One region of the Rhizobium tropici CIAT 899 genome, then DNA from elsewhere that is predicted to be linked to it. Evidence: riboswitches for the same ligand, from Rfam matches in the RefSeq annotation. Region 1 holds a riboswitch; each other region holds the start of a gene.
What was found. A riboswitch is a leader RNA that binds a small molecule or an ion and turns the genes downstream of it on or off. The one in region 1 is predicted to bind cobalamin.
Positions count from the first base shown of each region.

Region 2: it holds a riboswitch for cobalamin, as region 1 does, so the genes downstream of both, RTCIAT899_RS04320 (aromatic ring-hydroxylating oxygenase subunit alpha) here and nrdH (glutaredoxin-like protein NrdH) in region 1, are expected to answer to the same signal.
Region 3: it holds a riboswitch for cobalamin, as region 1 does, so the genes downstream of both, cobU (bifunctional adenosylcobinamide kinase/adenosylcobinamide-phosphate guanylyltransferase) here and nrdH (glutaredoxin-like protein NrdH) in region 1, are expected to answer to the same signal.
Region 4: it holds a riboswitch for cobalamin, as region 1 does, so the genes downstream of both, RTCIAT899_RS24430 (ABC transporter substrate-binding protein) here and nrdH (glutaredoxin-like protein NrdH) in region 1, are expected to answer to the same signal.

Region 1 is NC_020062.1:846,681-852,162, forward strand. Features, by position in the region: gene RTCIAT899_RS26040 (DUF1269 domain-containing protein) at 1-236, shown strand, start outside; gene RTCIAT899_RS26045 (FUSC family protein) at 462-1,331, shown strand; gene RTCIAT899_RS26050 (IS256 family transposase) at 1,372-2,568, opposite strand; gene RTCIAT899_RS33580 (hypothetical protein) at 2,623-2,925, shown strand; cobalamin riboswitch at 3,047-3,264, shown strand; gene nrdH (glutaredoxin-like protein NrdH) at 3,512-3,733, shown strand; gene nrdI (class Ib ribonucleoside-diphosphate reductase assembly flavoprotein NrdI) at 3,745-4,140, shown strand; gene nrdE (class 1b ribonucleoside-diphosphate reductase subunit alpha) at 4,257-5,482, shown strand, end outside.
Region 2 is NC_020059.1:897,377-902,858, reverse strand. Features, by position in the region: gene RTCIAT899_RS04330 (glycoside hydrolase family 25 protein) at 1-749, shown strand, start outside; gene RTCIAT899_RS04325 (FAD-binding oxidoreductase) at 859-1,947, opposite strand; gene RTCIAT899_RS04320 (aromatic ring-hydroxylating oxygenase subunit alpha) at 1,950-3,194, opposite strand; cobalamin riboswitch at 3,292-3,495, opposite strand; gene RTCIAT899_RS04315 (DUF6656 family protein) at 3,845-4,462, shown strand; gene RTCIAT899_RS04310 (L-threonylcarbamoyladenylate synthase) at 4,521-5,482, shown strand, end outside.
Region 3 is NC_020059.1:2,146,602-2,152,083, forward strand. Features, by position in the region: gene cobN (cobaltochelatase subunit CobN) at 1-1,889, opposite strand, end outside; gene cobW (cobalamin biosynthesis protein CobW) at 2,126-3,175, opposite strand; gene cobU (bifunctional adenosylcobinamide kinase/adenosylcobinamide-phosphate guanylyltransferase) at 3,181-3,705, opposite strand; cobalamin riboswitch at 3,847-4,245, opposite strand; gene RTCIAT899_RS10520 (chloride channel protein) at 4,427-5,482, shown strand, end outside.
Region 4 is NC_020062.1:500,311-505,792, forward strand. Features, by position in the region: gene RTCIAT899_RS24415 (PepSY-associated TM helix domain-containing protein) at 1-753, opposite strand, end outside; gene RTCIAT899_RS24420 (hypothetical protein) at 982-1,386, opposite strand; gene RTCIAT899_RS24425 (GGDEF domain-containing protein) at 1,591-2,685, shown strand; cobalamin riboswitch at 2,755-3,010, shown strand; gene RTCIAT899_RS24430 (ABC transporter substrate-binding protein) at 3,176-4,192, shown strand; gene RTCIAT899_RS24435 (FecCD family ABC transporter permease) at 4,196-5,233, shown strand; gene RTCIAT899_RS24440 (ABC transporter ATP-binding protein) at 5,230-5,482, shown strand, end outside.

The DNA.
Region 1 (5,482 bases):
CCGATTACGGTATCGACGACGATCTCATGAAGCGCCTGGCCGAAACCATTCCGGCGAAGAGTTCCGCGCTTTTCCTCCTGATCCGCAAGGTTCAGCCGGAAAAGGTGCTTGCCGAATTCAAGGGCGAGCATGCGCGGCTGCTGCGCACCTCGCTGTCGCCCGAGCAGGAGGCGCGGCTGCGCCAGGTGCTTGTCGACGAGACCTCACCGACGCCTGAGGCTTCCGCCACCGTCTGAACGTAATTCCGATCTCTACTCCTGTCGTCGGCGGAGGCCGTGCTTTCGTCCAGGAAGCACGGTGGCTCGAGGATTGAACGGTGCGCTCGCCATTACCTGCGCGCCTTCCCTAATCGGGCAAATACTGCCATTGTAGGTCATGCGGTCATTCACTAGCCGCAGCAGGGAGAGGGCAAGCCCCGGACGGCCATTGTCAGCACATGTTTCCAGGCGAAAACTTGCGCGATGACCGATCCTGTAATTCGTCAAAACCAGCCGCCGGAAAAACCCAAAATATCGCTGATTCAGACCAAACGCGCGACGCTGCAGGCGCTAAGAGTCATGATCGCGTGCACGATCACCTATGCCATTTCACAGCATCTCCATCTCCAGCAGGGCTATTGGGCCGTCTTCACGGTACTGATCGTCATGCAGGCGTCGGTGGGCGCGACCGCTGGAGCGGCTTTCGACCGGCTGATTGCGACGGTCGCAGGCGCCGTGCTCGGAGGTATTGCGGTCTTCGTCACGCCGCAGGAGCCGCTTGCGATTGGCATTGCCCTGATCTGCGTCGTCGGCTTTTCAAGTTTCGTGGCGGCGCGCGTGCCTCGTCTGCGCAATGCCGGACTGACGGCCGCGATCGTCATGTTGACACATTCCGCCGCCGTTCCCGTCGAGATTTTCGTGATCGATCGCATTGCCGAGATTACGCTCGGCGGTGTCGTCGGCGTGCTCGCCAGCCTGTTCATCCTGCCGACGCGCTCGCGGACCATGGTGTTGGATCGCTTCGGGTCGGCACTCGACCTCATGGCGCAGATCTTGCGAAGGCTTGCAGCCGGCGTCGAAAAGGGTGAGCCTGTATCGGCCACCGAGGCAAATATTGCCCTGCGTCAGTCCTTGATGGCGACGGAAGCGCTTTTGACCGACGCGCAGCGCGAGCGCGCCTTCTGGCTGACACGCCAGGGAATTTCGGAAGCCATTCCCCGTTCGCTCTGGCGCATCCGCAACGACATGACCTATCTCAGCCACATCGTGGAAACACCTTTCCCGCCAGCGATTGTAGAAGCGATCGGGCTCCAGGCTGGCGGAATGCTGATCATGTCCCAGGACGTGGTGTAGCTTAGACGACCACGGCTCATCCCAGAGGGTCGGATGAGTATCAGCTTGCTGCTGGCAGGCTGATGAGCGGATCATCGCTCATTGTGGCGATTGTCTCAAGTGTCATGTAGCGGGATCGCTGGACGGCCCATTCATCGTTCTGTTCGAGCAGCAGCGCACCGACCAGGCGCACGATGGCGTCGTCGTTGGGGAAAATGCCGACGACCTCTGTGCGCCGCTTGATCTCACCGTTCAATCGCTCAATGGGGTTGGTCGAGTGAAGTTTGGCCCAATGCTGCTTGGGAAAGGTCATGTAGGCGAGCACGTCTTGCTCGGCACTGTCCATGAGACTGGCGAGCTTCGGTACCTTTGGCCTGATCTGGTCGGCGACGTTGCGCCACTGAGTGCTTGCGGCCTCCGGCGTGTCCTGAGCGAAGGCCGTTGCAATGAACGCGGAGACAACCCGGCGTCCGCTCTTTCCAGCATGGGCCAAGGCATTGCGCATAAAGTGCACCCTGCAGCGCTGCCAGGTGGCGGAAAGCACTTTCGATACTGCGGCCTTGATGCCCTCATGGGCATCGGAGACGACGAGCTTGACGCCGCGCAGCCCCCGCCTGATCAGCTTTCGAAGAAACTCGGTCCAGATCGCCTCGGCCTCGGACGTGCCGATCTCCATGCCGAGCACTTCGCGTCGGCCATCGGTGTTGACGCCGACGGCGATGATTACGGCGACGGAGACAATACGACCACCGCGCCGAACCTTGAGGTAGGTCGCATCGATCCACAGGTAGGGCCATTCTCCTTCGATGGGCCTGTCGAGGAAGGCCTTCACCTTCTCATCGATCTCCTCGCAGAGCCGGGACACCTGACTTTTGGAGATGCCCGACATGCCCATGGCCTTGACGAGGTCATCAACAGAGCGGGTCGAAACACCCTGGATATAAGCCTCCTGGATGACCGCCGTCAGAGCCTTCTCGGCCATGCGGCGCGGCTCCAGGAAGCTCGGGAAGTAGCTGCCGGTGCGAAGCTTGGGAATGCGCAGCTCGACGGTGCCCGCCCGTGTCTCCCAATCCCGGTCGCGATAGCCGTTACGCTGGGCCAGCCGGAAGCCATTCTTCTCGCCATAGGCCGCGCCGGTCTTCGTGCCGACCTCCAGCGCCATCAGCTTCTCGGCAGCAAAGCCGATCATCTCCCGCAGCAAATCGGCATCAGCGCTCTTCTCAACGAGTGAGCGCAGGTTCATCATGTCGTCGGTCATCGGTGGTGTCCCTCAGGTTGGCTCTAAGCAACCCGACCCTACCGGAAATCACCGATGGCTATGAAATCAAGCTACACCACTCCATGGGACACGATCGGAATGCTGGAGGCACAGGCCCGTTTTGCGGAGGCATGCGGCCGGGCGTTGCGTGCCGGTGGCGAAATCGATCCGGATGTGCTTTCGGCAGGCGACGCGGCTTTCGAGGCCGCGTTCAGCACTCTTCAGACTTCCGAGGCCGCCCAGTCGATGGGATTTAGCGAAACGGGCCGGTTGTTCGGTCTCGATTTCACATTGCGGCGCATGCGCCAGAATTTTCTCGATCTCGCCGACCGCATCCGCGAAAGCAACGTCAATTGAAAGGCTCCAGCCTGTTTTTGGCCAGTCCCAAGTCTCTGCGTTGGGTGCGATGGTCGACATCCAGCAACGTGGAAATCCGATTGAGGCTGTCGAAGCAGTTGACGCAATTTTAACCGAGGATACTATATCTTGTGTTCGAGGTTCTTCTGATTCGCAAGGATTGGAGGCTAAGATGGGAATCCGGTCGGCGAGCATGATGCTTGCCAAGCCGGAGCTGCCCCCGCAACTGTGAGCGGTGAGCATTCGTTTGATGACGTCACTGAGGCCTCGTGCTTTGGGAAGGCAAGACGAATGTTATGACCCGCGAGCCAGGAGACCTGCCTTGAGCATTGACGTCCACGGGCGGGGTGTCCGACTGGCGAGCGATGATCCAAGCGGCATGATGGTCGCCATCGCTTCCTCGAAGGTCCCGCTGATAACTTCGGGGTGAAGTGCATGTTCCTGAGTATCCATAGTCGCCCGCGCGAGTGACGGTCGCTTAAATGCGTCCGGCCACGAGCTAGGTTTGCCTCCGCTTTTCACCCGCCGAGCGGGCATCATCCGATGCCCGAGCGATTTTCCATGCCCATCCATACGAGGATATCTCATGAGCATTACCGTCTACAGCAAGCCCGCCTGCGTCCAGTGCACAGCCACGACCCGCGCCCTTGATCGCCAAGGCATCGACTACACCATCGTCGACGTATCGACCGACGCTGCCGCTTATGAACTGGTGCAAGGTCTCGGCTATCGCCAGGTTCCGGTTGTTGTCGCCGGCGAGCTGCATTGGGCCGGCTTCCGTCCCGACATGATCAGCACCCTCGCTTGAGGATCCGGGCGGTGGGCGAGATCGTCTATTTCTCCAGCCGGTCGGAAAATACCCATCGCTTCGTTGTCAAGCTCGCATTGCCGGCTGCTCGTATCCCGCTTTCCGTGGGGGACGAGTTTCGTGCGACCTCGCCCTACGTCCTGATCGTCCCGACCTATTGCGGCGACGGCGGCAAGGGGGCCGTGCCCAAGCAGGTGATCCGCTTCCTCAACGATGCGGGCAACCGTTCGAACATCCGCGGGGTCATCGCCGCGGGCAACAGCAACTTCGGCGCGACCTATGGGATCGCCGGCGACATTGTCTCTGCCAAATGCCAGGTACCGTATCTCTATCGGTTCGAACTTCTGGGCACGGATGAGGATGTCGCCAATGTCAGATACGGATTGGAACGATTTTGGACACGCTAAGCTCTTCTTTATCGCGGGATGCGGGCGAAAAACCGCTGAGCACTTTTTCTCATCCCGCGAATGACCGGCCAGCCAAGGCCGCGGAACCGGCCTTGGATTATCACGCACTGAACGCCATGCTGAACCTCTATGACGAGCACGGAAAAATCCAGCTCGACAGGGATCGCATGGCGGCCAAGCAGTACTTTCTCCAGCACGTCAACCAGAACACGGTCTTCTTCCATAACCTGAGGGAAAAGCTCGATTATCTGGTGACGGAAGGCTACTACGAGCAGGAGGTGCTGGATCAATATTCCTTCAATTTCGTGCGCGATCTCTTCGATCAGGCCTATGCGAAGAAATTCCGTTTTCCGACCTTCCTCGGCGCCTTCAAATACTACACCAGCTACACGCTGAAGACCTTCGATGGAAAGCGCTATCTCGAGCGTTATGAAGACCGCATCTGCATGGTAGCGCTGACGCTGGCGCAGGGCAGCGAGCAGATCGCGCGCGATCTGGTGGACGAGATCATCTCCGGCCGGTTCCAGCCGGCAACGCCGACCTTCCTCAATGCCGGCAAGAAGCAGCGCGGAGAGCTGGTCTCCTGCTTCCTGCTGCGTGTCGAAGACAATATGGAATCGATCGGCCGCGCCATTAACTCGGCTCTGCAGCTTTCGAAACGCGGCGGAGGCGTGGCGCTATCGCTCACCAACATCCGTGAGGCCGGTGCGCCGATCAAGCACATCGAGAACCAGTCGTCCGGCATCATTCCTGTCATGAAGCTGCTTGAGGACTCCTTCTCCTACGCCAACCAGCTTGGCGCGCGGCAGGGGGCGGGCGCCGTCTATCTGAACGCCCACCACCCGGACATCATGCGCTTCCTCGATACCAAGCGCGAAAATGCCGACGAGAAGATCCGCATCAAGACGCTGTCGCTCGGTGTCGTCATTCCCGACATCACCTTCGAGCTCGCGAAGAACAACGACGATATGTACCTGTTCTCGCCCTATGACGTGGAACGCGTCTATGGCGTGCCGTTTACCGAGATCTCGGTGACGGAAAAGTACCGCGAGATGGTGGCAGACAGCCGCATCCGCAAGAAGAAGATCAAGGCGCGCGACTTCTTCCAGGTCATCGCCGAAATCCAGTTCGAGAGCGGCTATCCCTACATCATGTTCGAGGACACGGTGAATCGTGCAAACCCCATCGCCGGCCGTATCACCATGAGCAATCTCTGCTCGGAAATCCTGCAGGTGAGCGAAGCCAGCGAATATGGCGACGACCTCTCCTACAAGCATATGGGCAAGGACATCTCCTGCAATCTCGGCTCGCTCAACATTGCTGCCGCCATGGACAGCCCCGA
Region 2 (5,482 bases), on a different replicon from region 1:
CGGTGGCCCATTGCAGGACGATGTGGCGCAAATACGCCGTCAGCCGCGAGCTGTTTCAAACACGCCGCATGCTGGCGAAGACGAATGGCCTGTTATGGGGCGCCTATCATCTGGGACGGCCCGGCAATCCGACCGACCAGGCCAATCATTTTCTCGATTATGCCGATCCGCAACCCGATGAGCTGATGGTGCTCGATATTGACGGCATGGATGCGACGCAATTCATGTCGCTCGACGATGCGCAGATCTATGTCGCCCACATCAAGGTCAGAACCGGGCGTTATCCCATTCTCTACGTCAATCACAACACGGCGCGTTATATCGCCGATCACCGGGGCATCTATCCGCTGCTGTCGCGGCTGCCCTTGTGGTATGCGCGCTACAAGCCTGATGTCAAAGGCACTTTCCCACTCGGCAACTGGGACAATTATGCCATCTGGCAGTTTGCTTCGTCGGACAATTGTTCGGAGAAAAGCTGCCCCTATCGGGTCCCGGGCACGCTTACCGATATCGATGTCAACGTCGTGCCGATGACGAAGGTTCAGCTCGCTGGGATCTGGCCGCAGGGCGATCTCCTGCCGGCGAAACCGCTGCCCGCGCCGGACCTGACGATCGCGCTCGCACAGATGTGCAGCGGGCCGCGGCAGATGCTCGTTTCCCTCATGCTCGAGGTCGACCCCGTCGTCACGGCCTCGACCCCGCAAACCAAGCCGGTCGAGATCAATGAGCTGAATTACCAGGATTTCTAGAGCGTGATGCCAAAAAGTGTGGGCGGTTTTCGGACGACATCACGCTCTACTTCTTTGATGCTGGAGCGGATTCAGATTTTAGGTCGAATAGACCTAAAATCATCCGGCTCTAGGCCTCGATCTGCACATCCGTCTTCGGGCGCGAGCAGCAGGCGAGGATGTAACCCTCGTCGATCTCGTCATCGAGGATGCCGCCATTGTGGCTCATCTCGACTTCGCCCGAAAGCTTCAAGACCCGGCATGTGCCGCAGAGGCCGGATTCGCAGGCCGCACCGATGCGCACGCCGGCGCCCCGCGCCGCCTGAAGCACGGTCTGGCCCGCAGCACAGGCCACATCCTTGCCCGCCATCGTGAAGCGGATCGTGGTCGCCGCCTCGCCGGAAGCATCGTCGGAGACTTCCGCAAGCGGTGTCGCCGCATTGGCCGGCTGGAAGCTTTCCTGATGGTAGCGCGACATGTCGAAGCCATGCGCTTCGAGCATCGAGCGCACGGCATCCATGAAGACTTCCGGGCCGCAGCAGAAGATGGTGCGATCCATGAAATCGGGCGCCAGCAGGCCGATCTTCGCCTTGTCGATGCGGCCCTTCAGCCCCGACCAGAGATCGGTGCGGCCGCAGCCTTCGACGATGAAGCCGAGATCGAGGTTCGGCATGAAGCGGGCGAGATATTCGAGCTCGGAGCGGAAGATGATGTCCGTCGGGCTGCGCGAGCAATTGACGAAAGTAATGTCAGACAGTGGTGCTATGTCCGACATATACCGCGTCATCGACATCATCGGCGTGATGCCGGAGCCGGCCGAGACGAAGAGATATTTCTCGCCCGGATGACGGATGTGGCTGAAATCGCCAAGCGGGCCGAAAGCCTTGATGCGCATGCCCGGCTTCAGGTTCTCGAACATCCAGCGCGTGCCGATGCTGTCTTTCTGCGCCTTCACCGTCACGGCGACCGAGAAGGGCCGCGACGGCGTGGACGACAGAGTATAGGTGCGCATGACCGGCTCCGGAGCCGTCGGCAGCTCCAGCGTCACGAACTGCCCCGGCAGATAGCGGAACCAGTTGTCCTTGTCGGACCCGAAGGTGAAGGTCATCACATCGGGCGCTTCGGGCGTAACCGAGAGACATTCAAGCAGATGCTGCCTGTCGTTCCAGGGCTGCATCTGGTCGAGGTGACGATGCGGAAGGGAGACGGTCATGTTCATACTCAGGCTACCGCCGACAGCTTGGCCTGGTCGCCTTGCAGCCGGTTGATCATGAAAGTCGTGTACCATTCGACGAACTGCATGACGCCGCCTTCATGGATTTCCGAATAGGGACCGGGCTCATAGGCCGGCGAGCGGATGCCGAAGGCATTTTCCTCGACGATGCGGCGATCCTGATCGTTGGTTTCGGTCCAGACGTGGGTCAGCTCTTCCAGATTGTAGTCGACACCTTCGACCGCATCCTTGTGAACGAGCCACTTCGTGGTGACGGCGGTTTCCTCGGCGCTGATCGGCAGGACGCGGAAGGAGATCGCGTGGTCACCGAGCATGTGGTTCCATGTCGTCGGATAGTGGAAGAGCAGCATGGTGCCGATGCCGTTGATCGTCACGTCGGGCGAGAGCGGCCGCCTGACGGCATTCTGCCCGGACATGGTGTAGCTCTCGGCACCTTCGATCAGCGGCATGCGGGCGGTGCGGAACTGTCCGTCAGGAGAGATCTTGAATTCGCTCGGCAGGCCGGCGGCTTCGCAGCGTGCCCAGTGCTCGGTGATGACGGGATCGCTCATCGCGCCCTGCACGCCGGTCACCGTCGGAGCTTCCGGGAAGGTGCGGCAGAGTTCGGGGTGATTGGCCGCGCAATGGTAGCATTCGCGGTTGTTTTCCCAGACCAGCTTCCAGTTGCCCTTTTCGATAATGGTGCTCTGGAAGGCGACCTTGGCTTCGCTGATACGGTGCGGGGCCATGTAGGGCTCGATCGTGGCGCGAACGGGTGCGAAATCGGGAGCGTTCTGCGCGAGGCAGATGAAGATGTAGCCAGCGACACTTTCGCAGTGAACCGGCTTCAGCGAATGCTGGCTCTTGTCGAAATCCTCGGCCATCTGACGGGCAAAAAGCAGCGAGCCGTCAAGTTCGTAGGTCCATTGGTGATAGGGGCAGACGAGCTTTGCCGACGATCCGCGCTCGGTCGTGCAGACGCGCGAGCCGCGGTGGCGGCAGCTATTGTGGAAGGCGCGGATGACCTGATCGCGGCCACGGACGATGACGACGGGATAATCGCCGATCTGGACGGTGAAGTAATTGCCCGCACGCGGCACTTCGCAATCATGGCCTATGAACAGCCAGTCGCGATAGTAGATCGTCTCCATGTCGAGCTTGAAGTAATCCGGATCGGTGTAGAAGGGTTGCTCCAGGCTCAAACCCGTCCGGTGGTTCTTCAATTGCCGCAGAACTTTGCTGCCGATATCCATTTGCCTATCCTTGCGCAATACCGGAAGACGAGCAGAGGACATGCAAGGCCGTTGGGGACGGCCGAAAGCAATGCCCCGACCGCCCGCCGCGGTCAGTAAACCATATGTGCCCAAGGCTGGTTTCCGGGCTCTGGAGCGGCCCTGTTGCCAGGACCCCATGGCACCTTCCCAGGCCGATCGGCCCAGTGGCTTTATCCGCCATGCCTCACTCCACCACCGTTGCGGGGGCAGCGCCGGATTTTGACCGGCTTCCCAATTCTCCGTCTCCCTAGCAGACGGCACCTTGAGATTGATATCATCATAGCTCTCGGCCGCGTCTGCCGCTGCGCTGCAATGCGACATCGGCTTCGAATTTGACGACAGGTGAAACAGGACGATAGGACGGTTGCATGGCGTGAGAATATTGACAGGTAATTCAATTGCTTGGGCGTCTGCATCGGAGATGGTCAAAGCATCGCATATCCATTCCACCAATGACGCTTTATCCTGATTGCGACAGGTCAGCGAACGGCCGGCAATCAGGCAAATAATGGGCGGCAGAAAGCGCCAACGGAGCCGCTATCGGGGCGCCTTCAATCCGGCACGATCAAGCTCGGCTCAAGCTCCGTGATCCATCATGTCACCCAAAGAGTTTTATAGCGAGATCCGGCATGGCCAAACTCAGATATTTCGACGCTGGGAAGCCCGCCGAGCCCGAACCGGCGCAGCCGGTATCGACGACGGGGTACACCGAATTCCTGCGCACCGGCCGCATCAACCGCAACAGGCCGCATTGGCTGGCGGAAGAGCGGGAATATCTCACCCACGAACAGGTGGCCGAACACACGGCGCTGAAGCTCAGGGACGCCGGCGAGAAGACCCACGATCGGCTCAACAATTTCCATAGGTCCATCCGCTTCCCGAAGCTCATCTTTCATCACACGCTGAAGGACACGCCACATCTCGGCTATTGCCACGTTACCGCGGCGCGGACGCAGTTCGCGCATTATGAAGACGTGAACTGGGCTTTCTACATCGCCAATTTCTTTGCCCGCATCGGCCAGGAAGAGAACTTCTTCGAGGACATCAGCCTCAAATATTCGCGGATGTATTTCGCCGTGGCCATCCGTCCGGACAGGCAAGCGGAAGACAAGAAGCTGACGATCAATCGCGATGTCAGAGGCAACGGCGTGCTGTTCCACACCCACGATCCGCAGATCGCCATCCGCAACGTTCTCCTGCTCGGCGCCCGCAACGAGCAGCTTCGCGACATCATTCGCCAGCTTTGACGATTGATCCAAAAACTCGAAGAGCATAAGAACGGCCTGAACTGCAAGCAGGCAGGCCATGGCACGACACATAAACATTCTCGAACATCCGCAAACCGCTATAGAGGTTGCAACGGCGACGCTTGCCCAGGGCCTGCCGATCGGGCTGCCGACAGAGACGGTCTACGGCCTTGCCGCCGATGCCACCAATCCCACAGCCATTACCCGGATCTACGAGACGAAGGGGCGGCCACGCTTCAATCCGCTGATCTGCCATATGAGCGATCTTGCCATGGCGGAGCGCTATGCCATCTTCGACCCGATCTCGCGCAAGCTCGCGGAAGCCTTCTGGCCCGGCCCGTTGACGCTGGTTCTGCCGCTCAAGCCTGATAGCGGCATCCATCCGCTGGCAACCGCCGGCCTCGACACGGTCGGCATCCGCGTGCCGCAGGGCTTTGCCGGCGAGCTGATCCGCGTCTTTGACCGGCCGCTTGCCGCACCGAGCGCCAATACCTCGGGAAAGATCAGCGCCACCAATGCTGATCACGTGAACGACGACCTGGGGGAGCGGATTACTCTTATTCTCGACGCCGGATCATCGGTCGTCGGCGTGGAGTCGACGATCGTCAAGGTCGAGGATGGCGAGATGCGCCTGCTGCGACCGGGCGGTCTCGCGGCAAGCGAGATCGAGCGGGTGGCCGGCAAGGCACTGAAGCGCAAGAAAAAGGCTTCCGCTGCCATCGAGGCGCCAGGCATGCTTGCTTCGCATTATGCGCCGGGAGCAGCGGTGCGGCTCGACGCCACGGAGGTTTCCGCAAGCGAGGCGCTGATTCGCTTCGGCGCGCCAGATATTCCCGGCAGCGAGAACGCCGTTGCCGTGCTGGATCTGAGCGCGAGCGGCGATCTCTCGGAAGCCGCCGCAAACCTCTTTGATTTCATGAAGCGCGCCGATGCCACAGGCGCGACAACGATTGCCTTTTCGCATATTCCCGACGAGGGCCTCGGCGAGGCCATCAACGATCGGCTGCGCCGCGCAGCGGC
Region 3 (5,482 bases), on a different replicon from region 1:
AGGATCGCTTCCGGATAGCAGCTTTCCGACAGTGCCAGCGCCTTGCCCGGCAGCCATTCGAGATTACCGTGCTTGCCCATGTGGATGACCGCATGCGCATCGACGGAACGGCGCAGGAAGGCATAGAAGGCAAGATAGCCGTGGGGCGGAACGAGATCGGGAGAGTGGTAGCTCTCCTTCGGATCGATATTGTAGCCGCGCGCCGGCTGGATGCCGACAAGCACGTCGCCGAAGCGGGCGAACGGCAGGGCAAAGCCGTTATCGAGCGCGTAAGGATCTGCCTCAGGCCTCCCCCAACGCAGCGTGATTTCATCCTGAATCTTTTGGGGAAGCGACGAGAAGAAATCCTTGTAGTCGCTAAAGGAAAGCCTCTCGCGAACGACGCGGCCATCATGCCCGGAATTTGTCGGGCCTTCCGCCAGATGCCGCATCAGTGCATCGTCATCGGCAGGCAGATCGGCAACACTATAGCCCGCCGCCTGCATCGCCTTCAGCACCTCGATCGTGCCGGCCGGCGTATCGAGCCCGACGCCGTTGCCCAAACGTCCATCGCGATTGGGATAGTTCGCCATGACGAGCGCGACACGGCGATCACCGGGCGGCGTATTGCGCAGCCGCGCCCAACTGGCGGCGAGCCGAGCCGTATAGCGCATGCGATCCTCGAGCGGTTCGCTGGCGACGATATTGGCCTCCACCCGCTCGTCATAGCGGGCAGCCGCCTTGAAGGACACCGCGCGGGCAAGAACACGGCCGTCGACTTCCGGCAGCGCCACGTTCATGCCGAGATCGCGCGCTGAAAGCCCCTGCGAGGATGCCTCCCACGCCTCCTTCGATGAAGCAGAGAAGATGGCTTGCAGAACGACAGCGTCGCCCGTCTCCAGAACCGTTGCCTGCCGATCCGCGCCCGGTGCTGAAACGGCAAAGCCTGTCGCGTTGATAACCACGCCCGGCTGCAGCTCAGTAAAGACGCTTTCGAGAATGCCGACGGACACGGCATCCTTGAGACTATAGGCAAAGACCGGCAACGGCCGCATGCCCTCGGCGATGAGGGCCTCTATCATCGCTTCGACTGGTTTAGTTTCGCCGCTCTGAACCAGCGCGCGATAGAAGGAAATCGCGACGGTCGGGGGTTCGATTTCCTGCACCTGCTCCAAATCGATGGCGGCATCCAAGGGAGAGCTTCGCCCCTCATCCGCCCTACGGGCACCTTCTCCCCGCACGCGGGGCGAAGGGGGAACTGCGGACTCGATATGCTCCCTCTCCCCGTCAATACGGGGAGAGGGCTGGGGTGAGGGGCGAACCCTCCATTCGATTTCGAGCCTCTTCCACTCCTCCACGCCGATTACGCCCCTGCCCGGCCACCAGATTCCGGCCTTCATCAAGGGCACGGCTGGCATCGGCTTCTCGGCACCCGAGAGCATCGCCGCGGCATAGGCTAGAAACGCCCGCGAATTCGCCTCGCCGCCCTCGATCAGATAGGACCAGAGCGCGTTGAGATCATCGAGCGCGACGTTGGAAAAGGGCGTCAGCCCCGGATCGGGCTTCGAATCCCCCGGCAGCACCGCGATCAAGGCACCCTGGCGCGCCGCACAGGCATACAGCGCCTCCAGCGCATAATGGAAATAGCTTGCTCCTCCCAAGGCTCGCACGATGATGAGCTTCGCATATCGCGCGGTCCTGTCGATATAGGTATCGACGGACATCGGATGCTTGAGGCTCATCAGGCTCGCGAGCCGAAGGAAACAGTCGCCCTCGCCATGCGCTGCGGCAATCGCCGCAAGCTCGGTATCGGCAGCCGACAGAAAGAGGATATCGCCGGGCGTCTGCCCAAGGTCGATCGCCTCCTCGCCGTCGCTGATCGTTCCCTTTTGTGCTAGGAGGAGATGCATCAGGCGTCAGAGTATGCGGCAGCATACCCCCCTCTGTCACTTTGTGACATCTCCCCCACAAGGGGGGAGATCATTCGGTGCCACGCTTCGCTGGACTTACCTCCCCAAGCCGCAGCTACTCCCGACATCGCTTGTTTTACGATGCAGCAGCCACGAGCTTCCAATCTCCCCCCTTGTGGGGGAGATGTCGCGAAAGCGACAGAGGGGGGTATCTCACGCCAAAGACCCGACATCAATCAAACCAGCGCTTCGATCGCCCTACGCACGATCGTCTCATCCATCTCGTGCAGGCCGATCACCACCAGCCGGGTCGCGCGCGCTTCACCCGGTGTCCAGGCGCGGTCGAAATAGGTGTCGATGCGGCTGCCGACGGCCTGAACTTGCAGGCGCATCGGCTTACCGGGCACGTCCACGAAGCCCTTGAGGCGCAGCACGTCATGCTCGGCAATCACACCCTTCAGCGCATCGACGAAGGCCGCCGGGTCGGCAATCGGGCCAAGCTCGACGACGAAGCTGTCGAACTCGTCGTGATCATGCGGTGTGCCATCCTCATGCTCGAGCTCATGATGGGATTTGCGGTTGACGATATCGTCTTCCGTGCCGATGCCGAGGCCGAGCAGGATGGCGGCCGGAACATCGCCGTTCTTCGCTTCGATAATCGTCGGCTTGCGGGCCGTGCGCGAGGCAACCTCGGCGCGGACGCGGCCGAGACCGTCGGTGTCGATCAGATCGGTCTTGTTGAGCACGATCAGATCGGCGCAGGTCAGCTGATCCTCGAAAAGCTCTTCGATCGGGCTTTCATGATCCAGCGAGTCGTCCTCGACGCGGGCGGCTTCGACAGCGTCATGATCATCGGCAAAGCGGCCAGCGGCAACAGCAGCGCTATCGACGACGGTGATGACGCCATCGACGGTGACATGGGTCCGAATGTCAGGCCAGTTGAAGGCGGCGACCAGCGGCTGCGGCAGCGCAAGGCCTGACGTTTCGATGACGATGTGATCCGGGCGCGCGTCGCGCTCCAGAAGCTTCGTCATGGTGGGGATGAAATCGTCGGCGACGGTGCAGCAGATGCAGCCGTTGGTCAGCTCGATGATATCATCCTCAGTACAGTTCTCCGCGCCGCAGCCCTTCAACACGTCGCCATCGACGCCGAGATCGCCGAATTCGTTGATGATCAGCGCGATCTTCTTGCCGCCTGCGTTCTGCAGGAGGTTGCGGATCATCGTCGTCTTGCCGGCTCCCAGGAAGCCGGTGATGACGGTGGCGGGAATCTTTTCCTGGTTCATATGCATCAACCCTTCATTTTCAGCGGCAGGCCCGCTGCGATAAAATAAACTTCGGCACTCGCCGCCGCGACCATCTGGTGCAGACGGCCGGCATGATCGCGAAATTCGCGCGCCATGCGATTTTCCGGCACGATTCCAAGGCCCACCTCGTTGGAGACGAGAACGAGCCTCGATCGTGCAGTCGGCAGAAATGCAGTGAGAGCGGCAAATTCCGCCGCCATGTCACGCTCGGCCATCATCAGATTGGTGACCCATAGCGTCAGGCAGTCGACAAGCACCGCCCGCCCCTCGGCGTCGACGGCGGCAAGCTGCCCGACAAGATCGATCGGCTCCTCATGCGTTTGCCATAGATCGCCGCGGTCGGCACGATGCTTCGCGATGCGCTCGCGCATCTCGTCGTCCCATGCCTGCCCTGTCGCCACATAGTGACGTTCAAGACCCGTGTCCGAAACCAGGGATTCGGCAAACCTGGATTTGCCGGAACGCGCGCCGCCAAGGACGAAGACTGCTCGGGAAATCGAAGACGACATACGCTATGCCCGCTCCCACACAAAAACAGGGGTCGGCAGCACGTCGCTGAAACCGGAAAACAGGCGCCTATACGCCGAAAACTCGTCTTGCGCCATGACAACCTCCGTGCTGGCAGCGGAACCGACGTCCCAGAACAGGCTCTGTGCCCGGCACGCATGGCAGGTCTCCTGGCTCGCGGATAAGGCGCCGCGACGGGGGCGGACCGAAACCGGTCGCCCCCGATCGTGCGCCAGCGGACCTTTCTCGCCTTCCCGGCAATGCATCATGAAAAGGCGGACGATTCGTAGAATAAGAGGCGTCCAGCCCCGGTTGATCATGATGCCACGCCAGTGGCTTTTTCGACTTGAGCCTGTCCCGCCCCGTTCGCCCCATGCGAACCATCGATGGAATAGGTTTCAAACCGAACGAAAGACCCTGACCGCTCTACAGTCGCGGGGTCGGCTGTGATGAGAACGCCCGGATTGGGTCCGTCCCTCCACATTCCCTTTTCATCCCATGCGGCAGATCGCCGCTCAGGAACCATTCGTTATGCCGGCAATGATTAGGCTTTCACTTACGTCAAGTCAATCAAGGGCATGGATGCGACCTGCGTCATCCTGATTACGAAATCGGCTGAAAATTCCCATAAAGCCAACGGCTTTTTTGCCGTATTTCTTTGATGTTAGGAGGTTATAGAGGGTAGGCTCTCGCATTCGAGTAAAAACGTATCGTCCGTTTCCCATGTTGCAGAAATTCCAACCGCGACGCCTCGGCGTCTTCTCGGCTCTGTTCGATCTCGGTCGCTTCAGGGCATTGCTGCGCCGTGGCGAATTGGGACTTGTCTTCGCCGGAGCGCTGGTGGGAATAGTATCCGGCTGCGCCGTAACGGCGATGAGCTATATCTCGCGCAAGTTTCACAGCGTCATCTACGGCATAACCGACTACGAACGCTTGAGTTCGGCAGCGATGGCAATTCAGGACAAATCCGTATTGTTCATCGCACCGATCGCAGGCGGCATCATTCTCGGCATACTGCTGTATATATTGTCCCGCACGCGCAAAAAGCCGATGGTCGACCCGATCGAAGCCAATGCGCTGCATGGCGGCCGCATGTCGCTAACCGACAGCGTCATCGTCGCGGTGCAGAACCTGATCTCGAATGGATTCGGCGCCTCTGTCGGGCTTGAAGCAGGCTACACGCAGCTCGCTGCGGGCATTGCCTCCAAGTTCGGCTACAAGATGCAAATGCGTCGCGCGGACCTGCGCATGCTCGTCGGCTGCGGCGCGGCCGGCGCCATCGCCGCAGCATTCAACGCGCCGCTCACCGGCGCCTTCTACGCCTTCGAGCTGATCATCGGCAGCTATTCGATCGTCACCCTGACACCCGTCGTGGTCTCGGCGCTGATATCGACCATGATCGCAAGACTGCTCGCCGGCGACGATTTCGCCATCGATATCGATCATTTCGGGGCGATCGTTCCAGCCGATTATCTTCCTGCCATCCTGCTCGGTGCCTTCTGTGCCGGTATCGGCATCCTGATCATGCAGGGCGTCGCATGGGTCGAGGAACTGGCGCGCAAAAGCTCGATCGCGCCGCCTTTCCGCCCTGCGCTTGGCGGCTTGGTAGTCGGAACATTGGCGCTGATCTCGCCACAGGTCCTGTCTGCCGGCCATGGCGCCCTGCATCTTAACCTATCGACCGAAGTGACGCTGAGCGCACTTATCGGCGTCTTCATCCTGAAATCCCTGGCGTCAGCAGTTTCGATCGGCTCCGGCTTCAGAGGCGGCCTCTTCTTT
Region 4 (5,482 bases), 350 kb from region 1:
CGATTTCGGAACGTCGTCCCAGACTGCTGCCGGCGTGCCGAGATTGTTTGCGGTCAGCCAGGCGTTGACGTTGGCGCCCCAGTAGCCGGACCACGGCATGCCGCTGAAGGCGAGAAAGAAGATCAGGATGCCGGCAAGCGCTCCCGTCACGGCATGCAGGTCGCGCCAGAAGACGCGGCGTGATGGGGTGCCGCGAATGGTGAGCACGCCGCCCGTCTGCTGGCGCGGCCACCACAGATAGATGCCCGTCACGACGAGCACGAGGGCAAAGCCCGCGACGATCTCGATGAGGCGATTGGTCCATTTGCCGAAATATTCGAGGCTGTGAATGCGCTTGACGACCCAGCCGAATTCCTGCTTCGAACCCACCGACCCCAGGATGCTGCCGTCATAAGGATTGACGTAGACGATCGTCGATTGTCCATCCTTGGACAGCGTTATCCAGGCCGAGCGGTTCGGAGCCGACGCTTCATGATAGGAGGTTGTGCGGGCGCCCGGAAAGGCCGAGAGCGCCGCGTCGGCGATCTGCTGCGGCCGCAGCATGGTGCCGGCCTCGGTGACGAGATAGCGATGCGAGTAGAAGGTATCGGCAATCTGGTCCTTGAATAGATACAACGAACCGGTGATCGCCAGATTGAGCATGAAAGGGATGACGAGCAGGCCAGCGAAAAAATGCCAGCGCCAGATCGCGCGATAGAGCGAGATATTGTGGGTCGCTGCGGCTGCAGGCTCTGCAGCGGTAAAGGCAGACATGAAATCCTCCGAAGATCGGCAGGCTGCCGCAAGGGGCGATCTGAGGAGGGGTGCGGCGAGATGGTTCGCCGTTTGGCGTGAGCCTGCTTTCCCTGGGCAGCCGACCAATCGGCCTGCTTCGTTCGGCAAGATGCAGCTGTGAACACCAATCCTCAGATGTCGCGACGTCATGGTCGCGCAAGCGGCAGCATTGACGGCGGGCATCGCGACGAAAGCCGCAATGCCGGTTCAGCCAACGATGTCGGGGAGGGGTGGTGCTCTCGGGCCTGTATTCGGCGGATAAAGTTGGCGGTGGAACACCTCCGATCTTGCGACGACGGTCTCTCCGCGCGGGGAGGCGAGGCGCTCACAAATGTCGGTCGGAGGCGCGGGCAGCATCGCGGCGGACGCAATCCGGCATGCTTCGCATCCGGGTGCGTAGGCTTTCCCATGCACCTTGCCATCGGCATCCTTATAGGTGATGCAGAGGATGGGCAGCGATCCGTCCGGCAGCCTGTATTGGGCGAGCTCGATCGGGGATATATCGTCGGCAGTTGCGACGATCGGTTGATGGGCGAAGCCGACGAGCAACAGCGCGACGGCGCAAAGAATGCGCGCGCTCCACTGAAATCTTCGCGAAATCGTCTTCCGCATGCTTGTCCCCACCACCGCATTCGCGGATAAGGTTTCAGTCATAGGGCAGGCCTATCGCAAGCGCAATGCGTCAATTCGTGCCGCGCTGCCGTTCGATGAGGGGCATATAAACTATTTTTAGAGATCGCATGGTATCTCGTAGGGACTTCGACCATGCCGCCGCCGCTCATCCGTTGCGACGCGTTGCGAAGACTGGGAATAGCCATGGAAATCGAAACACATTTGATCTCGCTAATACGTGTCCTCGGCCAGGTGGCGATTATTGTTTATGCCTATTCCTGGGTCATCCGTATCGTCGAGCGCGGCGCTTTGAAATCCGTGGCCGTCGGGTTGTTGTTCGGGCTGGTCGGCATCCTATCCATGGGCGATCCCATCCAATGGATGCCAGGTGTGATCCAGGATGGCCGGTCGATCCTCCTTGTTCTTACGCCGATCTATGGCGGCCTTTTGGGAACCATTGTCGCCGCGGTTATGATGGCCCTGTTTCGGTACATGGTGGGCGGCATGGGCGCCGTGGTCGGCGTGGCCGGCATCATAATCGTTGCGACCGCGGGCTATGCGCTCAGTCTGCTGCCGCGGCAATGGACCGGTACGGGCTGGAGGCGGTCGGCTCTGTTCGGTCTGGCGACCTGTTCATCCATTGTGGTTGTCTTCCTTTTTCCGTGGGCGGTTGCGCGCGCCCTTCTTATCTCGGCGACACTTCCGGTGACGATCGTCAATATCCTCGGTGTCATGTTGTTGTCGGATCTCTTGCAGCGGGAGCAATATCGCATTGGCATCCAGCGCGCGCTGGAGAATGAAGCGAGCCTCGATCCGCTGACAAGGCTTCCCAACCGCCGGGTGCTGCAGCGCGAAGGCGATCGATGCAGCAAGGAGGCGGGTATGCGGCGTATCCCCTTCTCGATTATCATGCTCGATATCGATCACTTCAAGAAGATCAACGATAGCTGGGGCCATTCCTTCGGTGACACCGTTCTGGCGCGGTTGGCCGATGTCATCAGGCAAACCGTCCGTAAGACCGATATTGCCGCCCGTTATGGCGGCGAGGAGATCGTCGTGCTGCTGCCCAACACCGATACGCGAGCCGCCGCCGCCGTGGCGGAGAAAATTCGCAAGGATATCGAGGACACGACCTTGATGTTCGAGCAGGAGGCCGTCCACGTCACGGTCAGCATCGGCATCGCCTGCTCTCTGGAACCGACGACGGATTTCAAACATGTGCTTGAGGCCGCCGACAAGGCGCTCTATCGGGCGAAGGCAGGCGGGAGAAATCGCGTGGAACTGGCAGAGGCCGTATAGGCTCGACGCCTTTCAATAGCCACGACCTGCTCTTTCTCATTTCTCGTCCTTGACGGAAAGGGGCAGTCCGGAATAACTGGGCGTGACGGTTCCCCAAGGAAGACTCCGCGGGGATTAATAGGGAACACGGTGAGGATGACCCAAGCGGGACCTAGACCGTGGCTGCCCCCGCAACTGTAAGCGGATTGCCGATCATCCGGGAATGACCAGCCTGCTGGTTCCTTCCTGAGGCTTTGAGCCGCGCCACTGCAAGCATGCTTGCGGGAAGGCCGATGATCGTCACAGATCCGCAAGCCAGGAGACCTGCCGTCGATCACGATCCAATCAGCCGGGCGGGGATGCCCGGAAAGGACAGAGAATGATTGACCTGCGCCTTCGACATTATCCGACACCTATCGGCCTTGATTGGGATCTCCGCAGCCGGCGGCCGTCTTTCTCAGCGCGATCGCGCTGACGCCGCCCCGTTTCCTTAATCCTATCGAGATCTTTCATGCGCCATTTTTTGACGACCATTGCATTTGCATTTGGGCTGATTAGTTTTGCTGGCTCCGGCTTTGCCGCTACCCAATATCCTCTCACCATCGATAATTGCGGTCAGAAGGTCACTTTTGAAAAGGCTCCGGCCAAGATCGTTTCGATCGGACAGGGCATGACCGAAATTCTCTTTTCGCTCGGCCTTGCCGACAAGATTGCCGGAACGGCGGTCTGGGTCGGCCCGGTTCTGCCGCAATATGCCGAGGCGAACAGCAAGATCCCGCGGCTTGCCGATAACGATCCAAGCTTCGAATCCGTCGTTGGCAAAGCCCCGGATCTCGTCGCCGCCGAATTCGAGTGGCATGTCGGCGCGCAGGGTTCCGTCGGCAAGCGCCAGCAATTTTCGGAGCTCGGGATCAATACCTATGTTGCTCCGGCCGATTGTGTCGCCAAGGTCAATACCGATGGCGGCGATGGTGTGCGCAAGGAGCTTTTCACGATGGATCTGGTCTACCAGGAAATCGCCGAGCTCTCGCAGATCTTCGACGTTAGGGATCGCGGCGATGCCCTGATCGCGGATCTGAAAAAGCGCGAGGCGGATGCAGTCGCTTCGATTGCCGCTGCCAAGGCCAAGGATCTTCCGATCGTGTTCTGGTTCTCCAGCAAGGAAGTCAATGGCGATGCCTATATCGCCGGCAAGAACAGCGCGCCGGCCTATGTCCTGAAGACGCTCGGCGCCAGAAACGTGGTGACGACGGAAGAAGAATGGCCGATGGTCGGTTGGGAAACCATTTCGCAGGCCAACCCGGCCGTGATCGTCATAGCCACCATGGACCGCCGCCGTTATGCGGCCGACGATCCGAAGGTCAAGGTCGATTTCCTCGAAAAAGATCCAGTCACCAGCCAGCTCGACGCCGTTAAGAACAAGCATTTCGTCATGATGGATGCGCAATCGATGAACCCGACCATCCGCACCATCGACGGCATTGAAGTATTGGCCAAGGGCATCAAGTCTTTCGGCCTGGCGCAGTAAGATATGGGTCTCGTCGCAAAACGCAGGACATGGTGGGCGCTCTTGGCGCTCGCCATGGCTGCCGTCATTCTTCTGGCCTTCATGATCAGCCTCGCCGTATCGATCGGCGAGATTTCGATCCCGCTGTCGACCACAGTAAAGGCCGTCTCGAACCGGTTGTTCGGAACGAGCTTCGAACTCAGCCGGATCCATCAGGGGATCGTCTGGGATTATCGCCTGAGCCGCGCGCTCGTTGCTGCAAGCACCGGTGCGTCGCTTGCCTTGAGCGGGGTGGTGTTGCAGGCGTTGCTGCGCAATCCGCTCGCCGAACCCTTTGTGCTGGGCATTTCCGCCGGCGCCTCCACCGGGGCGGTCTGCATCATGATCCTCGGTCTTGGCTACGGCATTCTGGGCCTTTCCGGCGGCGCCTTCCTCGGCGCGGTTGCAGCCTTTCTTTTCGTCGGCCTGCTTGCCGCCGGGGTCGGCGGCACGAGCGAGCGCATCATTCTATGCGGCGTCGCCGGTTCGCAGCTTTTCAACGCGCTTACCTCCTATATCGTCACCACGTCGGCCAATGCGGAGCAGGCGAGGGGCGTCATGTTCTGGCTGCTCGGCTCCATGAGCGGTGTGCGCTGGCCGGACGTTTATCTTTCCGGGCCGGTCGCCATCATCGGCTTCGCCGTCTGCATGGCGCATGTCCGCGTGCTCGATGCCTTTATCTTCGGCACGGATGCTGCCGCATCGCTTGGCATTGCGGTCAAGCGCGCCCAAGTCGTTCTGCTTGGCGTGACGGCTTTCATGACGGCAGCGGTCGTCAGCATCGTCGGCTCCATCGGTTTCGTCGGGCTCGTCATTCCGCATGCGGCCCGCTTCGTCGTCGGGCCGAGCCATGACCGGCTTTTGCCGGCAGCGGCTCTGGCCGGCGCCATCTTCATGGTCGCGGCCGATATCATCTCGCGGGTCATCGTTCCCCAGCAGATTTTGCCGATCGGCGTCGTCACGGCCTTGTTCGGGGCTCCGGCCTTCGCCCTCATTCTCTATCGAGCCCGGAGGACGGCATGAGCATTGCTGTGGACACGGTAACCTTTGCAGCCGGCAATAGTCTGATCGTCAACGGCGTCAGCCTGACGGTGGAAAAAGGCAAGGTACTCGGGCTCCTTGGGCCGAACGGCTCGGGTAAATCCAGCCTGCTCAGGCTGATCTGCCGGTTGCGGAAGGTCAAAAGCGGGGTCATCCGGCTCGGTGGCAGCGATATTGCCTCGATCTCGCGGAGCGATATCGCCCGCCGCATCGCGCTGGTCGAGCAGCAGG